DNA from 2 places in the Sinomonas sp. T428B genome. Region 2 is predicted to be linked to the other one. Evidence: riboswitches for the same ligand, from Rfam matches in the RefSeq annotation. Region 2 holds a riboswitch; the other holds the start of a gene.

Region 1 (3,397 bases), 1.2 Mb from region 2:
CGGCCTCGACGTTGGTCGCGCTGCGGACGATCACGCCCGTGACCGGGAGCCCGCCGATCAGGCCGGAGACGAGGTTCGCGGACCCCTGGCCCACGAGCTCGCGGTTGAGGTCCGTGCGTGCGCCGCGGTGCATCTTGTCCACGGCCACCGCGGAGAGCAGCGACTCGATGCTCGCGATGAGCGCGACCGTGACGACGGCGAGGGCGGCGGCGCCCCACGTGCCGTCGGGCAGCTGCGGCAGGGCGACGGCGTCGAAGAGCGAGCCGCTGAACGAGATGCGCTCGACGCCGGGCGCGAAGGCCACGGACAGCCCCGTCCCGGCGACGACGGCGGCGAGCGGGCCGGGGACGCGGCGGATGCCCCGGGGCACATGCTTCCAGCCGAGGAGGATCGCCACGACGGCGAGGCCGAGCATCGCGGCGTGCATCTCGACGTTGGTGATCGCGGCCGGTAGCGCGGCGAGGTTCTCGATCGCGGAGCCGGCGGCCTTGGAGCCGAGCAGGACGTGGAGCTGCTGGAGCACGATCGTCACGCCGATGCCGGCGAGCATTGCCTTGACCACCACCGGGGACACGGCCAGCGCCGCCCGGCCCACGCGAGAGAGGCCCAGCAGGAGCTGGACGACGCCGGCCGCGGCCGTGATCGCGCACGTCACCTGCCAGCCGAACTGCTCGATGAGGCTCGCGACGACGACGGTGAGGCCCGCCGCTGGCCCGCTCACCTGGAGCATCGACCCGCCGAGGCTCCCGGCGACGATCCCGCCGACCGCGGCGGCGATGAGCCCGGCCATGACGGGGGCGCCGGAGGCCGCAGCGATCCCGAGGGAGAGCGGGAGCGCGACGAGGAAGACGACGAGGGACGCGGGCAGGTCCGCGCCGAGCGTGCTCAGGCGGAAGGGCTTGGGGCGGGAGGCGTTAGGACGGCCCGGCGGCCCGTGGATGTGGTCCGGGACGGGGAGGGGATCTGGGCGCTGCGGCATGACGACTCCTTCTCTCGTGGGAGTGGACGCTCCCACGCTACGAAGGTTGTCACGCGCATGGACCCGAGATGTGACGAGCTCTACAGAATTGCGTGACCAGTGCTGTCATAAGGATCAACACGGGAGAATTTCGCCGGTCCCGCTCGTTGAGGCGCGGGCGCCCCGGCGCGATCCCGTCCCGGCCCGGTCAGACGATCTCGGGCGTGCTCCGGTACCGGGCGATCGCGCGCTGGGTGATCCGCTGGGCGAGGGTCTGGATCACGGCGCCGACGCCCGCGGAGACGATCGCGAACACGAGCGTGTCGCGCAGGCTCTCCTCGAGGTTCGTCGCGTCCTTGGGCGGCTTGCTTCCGGTGCTCTTCTCCCAGGCGAAGTCCATGAGCTTCGTCGCGGCGATGCCCGCGCCGATGCTGATGGCCGTGCCGAAGAGCTTCATGAGGATGCTCATGCCCGCCAGCCTAGCGCGGGGCCGCCCGCGGAGGCCGGTCACACGGCGGGAAGCAGCGGCGCGGCGGCGGTAGAATCGTCTGCACAACGACAGGGGAGCGTCGCCCTCCAACCGGCCGCCGGCCGGGGCGGGGGCGCAGGACGCTGAGAGTGCGGGCTACCGCAGACCCTCGAACCTGCTCCGGCTAGTACCGGCGAAGGGAGTCGAGAATTTCTCAGGGCGGCAGGGGACCGCCTTCCCCTCCTGCACCCAGGAGGAATCCATCATGAGCAAGACCACCGCCAAGCCCGCCACCGGCACCCGCCGCTGGCGCGTCGTCGACATCGTCGTCGGCGCCCTCCTCGCCGTCGCCGGCGGGGTCCTCTTCTGGGCCTGGTCCAACGGCATCTACCCGCCGCTCTCGGCGGGCCTTCTCGCCACCTACGCGCCGCTCGCGGGCCTGCTCTCCGGCGGCTGGGTCCTCCCGGCCGTGCTCGGCGGGCTCATCATCCGCAAGCCCGGCGCAGCGCTGTTCGTCGAGACCGTCGCCGCGACCGGCGAGCTCCTCATGGGCTCGCAGTACGGGACGACCGTCCTGATCTCCGGGATCGTCCAGGGACTCGGCGCGGAGGCCGTCTTCGCCGCCTTCGGCTACCGCCGCTTCACGCTCCCCGTCGCCGCACTCGCGGGCGTCGGCGCGGGCCTCGCCATGGGCCTCAACGACTGCTTCGCCCCGTGGGGCTGGAACATCGCGTACGAGGTCGGCGACAAGTTCGCCTACATCGCCTGCACGTGCGTCTCCGGCGCCGTGATCGCGGGCCTGCTCTCGTGGCTCGCGACGCGCGGCCTCGCCAAGACCGGCGCGCTCTCGAGCTTCGCCTCGCGCCGCGCCGCGACCGAGCCCGTCCTCTAGTGACGCCGGCGGGCGCCCGCGGGGGCGCGGCCAGCCAGGTGCGCGCCGGCCGCGTGCGCCCCGCTGAAGTCCGGGCCGAGGGCTGGACCTGGCAGCACGCGGGCCGGGACGCCCCGGCCGTCGCGGACCTGACCCTGCGCGTCGAGCCGGGGGAGCGGGTCCTCGTGCTCGGGCCCTCGGGCGCGGGCAAGTCCACGTTCCTGCACGCGCTCGCGGGTGTCCTCGGGGACGACGACGAGGCCCACGAGGGCGGCAGGCTCGCCGTCGACGGCGGCTCGCCGCGCGAGCGCCGCGGTCGCGTGGGGCTCATGCAGCAGGACCCCGAGACGCAGGTGATCCTCGGCCGGCTCGGCGACGACGTCGCGTTCGGCGCCGAGAACCTCGCCGTGCCGCGCGAGGAGATCTGGGAGCGCGTGCGCGCCGCCCTGGACGACGTCGGCCTCGGCCACCTCCCGCTCGACCACCCCACGGCCGCCCTCTCGGGCGGGCAGAAGCAGCGCCTCGCGCTCGCGGGCATCCTCGCCATGCGCCCGGGGCTCATCCTCCTCGACGAGCCGACCGCGAACCTCGACCCGGCCGGCGTGCTCGAGGTGCGCGACGCCGTCGTGCGCACGGCCGCGGCGAGCGGGGCGACGCTCGTCGTCGTCGAGCACCGCGTGGCCGTGTGGAAGGACTGCGTCGACAGGATCGTGGTCCTCGCCCCCGGCTCGGCGGGCCACGCGGGCGGCGTCCTGCTCCAGGGTGCCCCTGACGACGTCCTCGCCGGCGCCCGCGAGCTGCTCGCACGCGCGGGCGTCTGGGTCCCGGGCTGGGTCCCGGAGGTCCGCCCCCGCCACCGCCCCCCTTCCGACGCGGGGTCACCTCCCAACGTTGGGGGGTCACCTCTCAACGTTGCGGGGTCACCTCTCAACGTTGCGGGGTCACCTCCCAGCGTTGCGGGGTCACCTCTCAACGTTGCGGGGTCACCTACCGGGCATCTCCTGCTCTCCGCGCACGGGGTGGGCGTCTCGCGCGAGCGGGGCACGCGCCGTCGTGCGCCCGTCCCCGTCCTCACGGGCGTCGACGCCGAGGTCCGCGC
Region 2 (3,397 bases):
GGCCGCGCAGCAGCTGCGCGAGGCCGAGGCCCGCCGCGCCGCCGGGGCGCAGTCCGCGCCGGGCTCCGCCTTCGGGCAGCAGATGCCGGAGGACTTCGACCCCTCGGCCCTGAACCTGCCCAAGGGCTTCGAGAAGTTCCTCGGCAAGTAGCCTGGCCGCTCCGGCATCCAACCGGGCACGAGAAAGGGGCGCCTCCGCTGGGAGGCGCCCCTTCGCGTTCCTGGCTACTCCGGAGCGCCGACGCTGATGGTCTCCGGCAGGTAGACCTTGCCGCCCTGGGCGAGGAACTCCTCGCTCTTGCGCCGCATGCCCTCGGCGATGCCGACAAGCTGCTCCTGCGCCTCCTTGGACCCGAACTCGTTCCGGATGTCCTGTGAGATGCGCATCGAGCAGAACTTCGGCCCGCACATCGAGCAGAAGTGCGCGGTCTTGGCCGGCTCGGCGGGGAGGGTCTCGTCGTGGAACGCCTCGGCGGTCGCCGGGTCGAGCGAGAGCGAGAACTGGTCCTTCCAGCGGAACTCGAAGCGGGCCTTGGACAGGGCGTCGTCGCGCTCGTGGGCCCCCGGGTGCCCCTTGGCGAGGTCCGCGGCGTGCGCGGCGATCTTGTACGTGATGACGCCGGTCTTCACGTCGTCCTTGTTCGGCAGGCCGAGGTGCTCCTTGGGCGTGACGTAGCACAGCATCGCCGTGCCGTACCGGGCGATCTCCGTCGCGCCGATGGCCGAGGTGATGTGGTCGTAGCCCGGGGCCACGTCCGTCACGAGCGGGCCGAGCGTGTAGAACGGCGCGCCGTCGCACAGCTCCTGCTGCCGCTCGACGTTCTCGCGCACGAGGTGGAACGGGATGTGACCGGGCCCCTCGACCATGACCTGGACGTCGTACTCCCAGGCCCGCTTCGTCAGCTCGGCGAGCGTGTCGAGCTCGGCGAACTGCGCGGCGTCGTTCGCGTCCGCGGTCGAGCCGGGGCGCAGACCGTCGCCGAGCGAGAACGCGACGTCGTACTGGGCGAAGATCTCGCACAGCTCGTCGAAGTGCGTGTAGAGGAAGTTCTCCTCGTGGTGCGCGAGGCACCAGCCCGCCATGATGGACCCGCCGCGCGAGACGATGCCCGTGACGCGGTTCGCCGTGAGCGGGACGTAGCGCAGCAGGACGCCCGCGTGGATCGTCATGTAGTCCACGCCCTGCTCGCACTGCTCGATGACCGTGTCCCGGAAGACCTCCCACGTGAGCTTCGAGGCGTCGCCGTTGACCTTCTCGAGCGCCTGGTAGATGGGCACGGTGCCGATCGGCACGGGGGAGTTGCGGATGATCCACTCGCGGGTCGTGTGGATGTCGTCCCCGGTCGAGAGGTCCATGACCGTGTCCGCGCCCCACTTGGTGGCCCACTGGAGCTTGTCGACCTCCTCGGCGATCGAGGACGTCACGGCCGAGTTGCCGATGTTCGCGTTGATCTTCACGAGGAAGGCCTTGCCGATGATCATCGGCTCGGACTCGGGGTGGTTGATGTTGCTCGGGATGATCGCGCGGCCCGCGGCGACCTCGCTGCGGACCAGCTCGACGTCGCAGTTCTCCCGCAGCGCGACGAAGCGCATCTCTGGGGTGACGACGCCGGCGCGCGCGTAGTGCATCTGGGTCACCCGCCGCCCGGCCTTGGCGCGGCGGGGAACGGGCTTGGCGCCCCGCCACTCGGCGGACGCCGCGCCGCGGCGCAGCGCCGAGCGGCCGTCGTCGAGCAGGTTCCGCTCGCGGCCCTCGTACTCCTCCGTGTCGCCGCGCTCGGCGATCCACGCCGCGCGGTACGGCGGCAGCCCCACGACGGGGTCGCTGCCCGGGCCGGCCGTGCGGTACACGGTCAGCGGCGGGTTGGCCTCGCCGTTGGGGGAGTCGTCGAGCGCGATCTGCGTGACCGGCACCCGGATCCCGTGCTCCGCGTCCTCGAGGAAGGACAGGGAGTGGGCGGGGTGCTGCTCGCTGGAACTGGTTTCGGTGCTCGCAATGCTCATGATGAGCCCTCACTTCCTACGCCGGCATGACCCGGACAGGTTCGACGGTCGCAGGCCGCGCCAGCCTGATCTCAGCCCCTGCGAGGGCACCCGTGTGGACCCGACGAGACTAGCCCGGGCCGGAGCGGGAAGCCAAAGCGGGGCTCTCGTTACGCTGGAGCGCATGAGCCCCATCATCCATCTCACGGGTCCGGTCCTGCCCGCGGTCAGGGACGAGCGCCCCGAGGCCTGGGCGGTCGACGGCCGCATCACCTACGTCCGGCCGGCGGCCGCGCCGGACGCCACGCTCGCCGGCTGGGCCATGCCGGGCCTCGTGGACGCACACTGCCACCTCGGCCTCGTGGCCGGCGGGGCCGCGGACGACGGCGCGACGCTCGCCCAGGCGCGGGCCGAGGCGGCCGCCGGGGTGCTCCTTGTGAGGGACTGCGGGAGCCCGGCGGACACCCGCTGGCTCCAGGCGCGTGACGACGTCCCGCGCCTCCTGCGCGCCGGCCGGCACATCGCGCGCAGCCGCCGCTACCTCCCCGGCCTCGCCCTCGAGGTCGAGCCCGAGGGCCTCGTCGAGGCGGTCCGCAAGGAGGCCCGCGGGGGCGACGGCTGGGTCAAGATCATCGCGGACTGGATCGACCGCCGCGCCGGCGACCTCGCGCCCGCCTTCCCACCCGCCGTCGTGCGCGATGCCGTGGCCGCCGCCCACGCCGAGGGGGCCCGCGTCACCGCCCACACGTTCTCCGAGGATGCGATCGAGACCCTGCTCGACGCCGGCATCAACTGCCTCGAGCACGCCACTGGCCTGCTGCCGCGGCACATCCCGCGCCTCGCGGACGCCGGCGTGCCGATCGTCCCGACGCTCGTGAACATCGGGACGTTCCCCGGGATCGCCGCCCGTGGCGAGGCGAAGTTCCCGCGCTACGCGGCCCACATGCGCGCGCTCTGGGAGGGCCGGTACGAGCGGATCGCCGCAGCGCACGCCGCGGGAGTGCGGGTCTACGCGGGCACCGACGCGGGGAGCGTGATCGCCCACGGCCGCATCGCGGACGAGGTGCTCGAGCTCGCCGCGGCCATCGGGACGGAGGCCGCGCTCGACGCCGCCGCGTGGGGCGCGCGCTCATGGCTCGGGGCGCCCGGCCTCGCCGAGGGCGACCCGGCCGACGTCGTCGTCCTCGCTGCCGATCCGCGACGCGAGCCCGAGACGCTCGCCGCGCCGCTGCACGTGCTCCGGGACGGCGTGCGGATCGCCGGGATCGGCAGTCTGGACGACTGACAGGGGGGAGCCCCTCGGGGTATTGCTTGAAGCTTCAAGTAAAGCTAGACTTGAAGCAACAACTTCCGCACCCTGCCTTGAGGAGCATCTGATGACCGCGTCCGCCCAGGACCTCCTGCCCGCCGACCT

Evidence for each region. Region 2 has a riboswitch for thiamine pyrophosphate ahead of thiC (phosphomethylpyrimidine synthase ThiC). Riboswitches for the same ligand answer to the same signal wherever they lie in the genome.
Region 1: it holds a riboswitch for thiamine pyrophosphate, as region 2 does, so the genes downstream of both, ACUYMY_RS15945 (ECF transporter S component) here and thiC (phosphomethylpyrimidine synthase ThiC) in region 2, are expected to answer to the same signal.

What each region holds. Positions count from the first base shown of each region.
Region 1 covers NZ_JBRAZR010000001.1:3,445,878-3,449,274, reverse strand. The annotation lists gene ACUYMY_RS15955 (SulP family inorganic anion transporter) at 1-979, opposite strand, end outside; gene ACUYMY_RS15950 (DUF4235 domain-containing protein) at 1,167-1,427, opposite strand; TPP riboswitch at 1,509-1,646, shown strand; gene ACUYMY_RS15945 (ECF transporter S component) at 1,693-2,319, shown strand; gene ACUYMY_RS15940 (ABC transporter ATP-binding protein) at 2,319-3,397, shown strand, end outside.
Region 2 covers NZ_JBRAZR010000001.1:2,250,082-2,253,478, reverse strand. The annotation lists gene ffh (signal recognition particle protein) at 1-151, shown strand, start outside; gene thiC (phosphomethylpyrimidine synthase ThiC) at 226-2,004, opposite strand; TPP riboswitch at 2,001-2,108, opposite strand; gene ACUYMY_RS10360 (amidohydrolase family protein) at 2,168-3,268, shown strand; gene ACUYMY_RS10355 (VOC family protein) at 3,360-3,397, shown strand, end outside.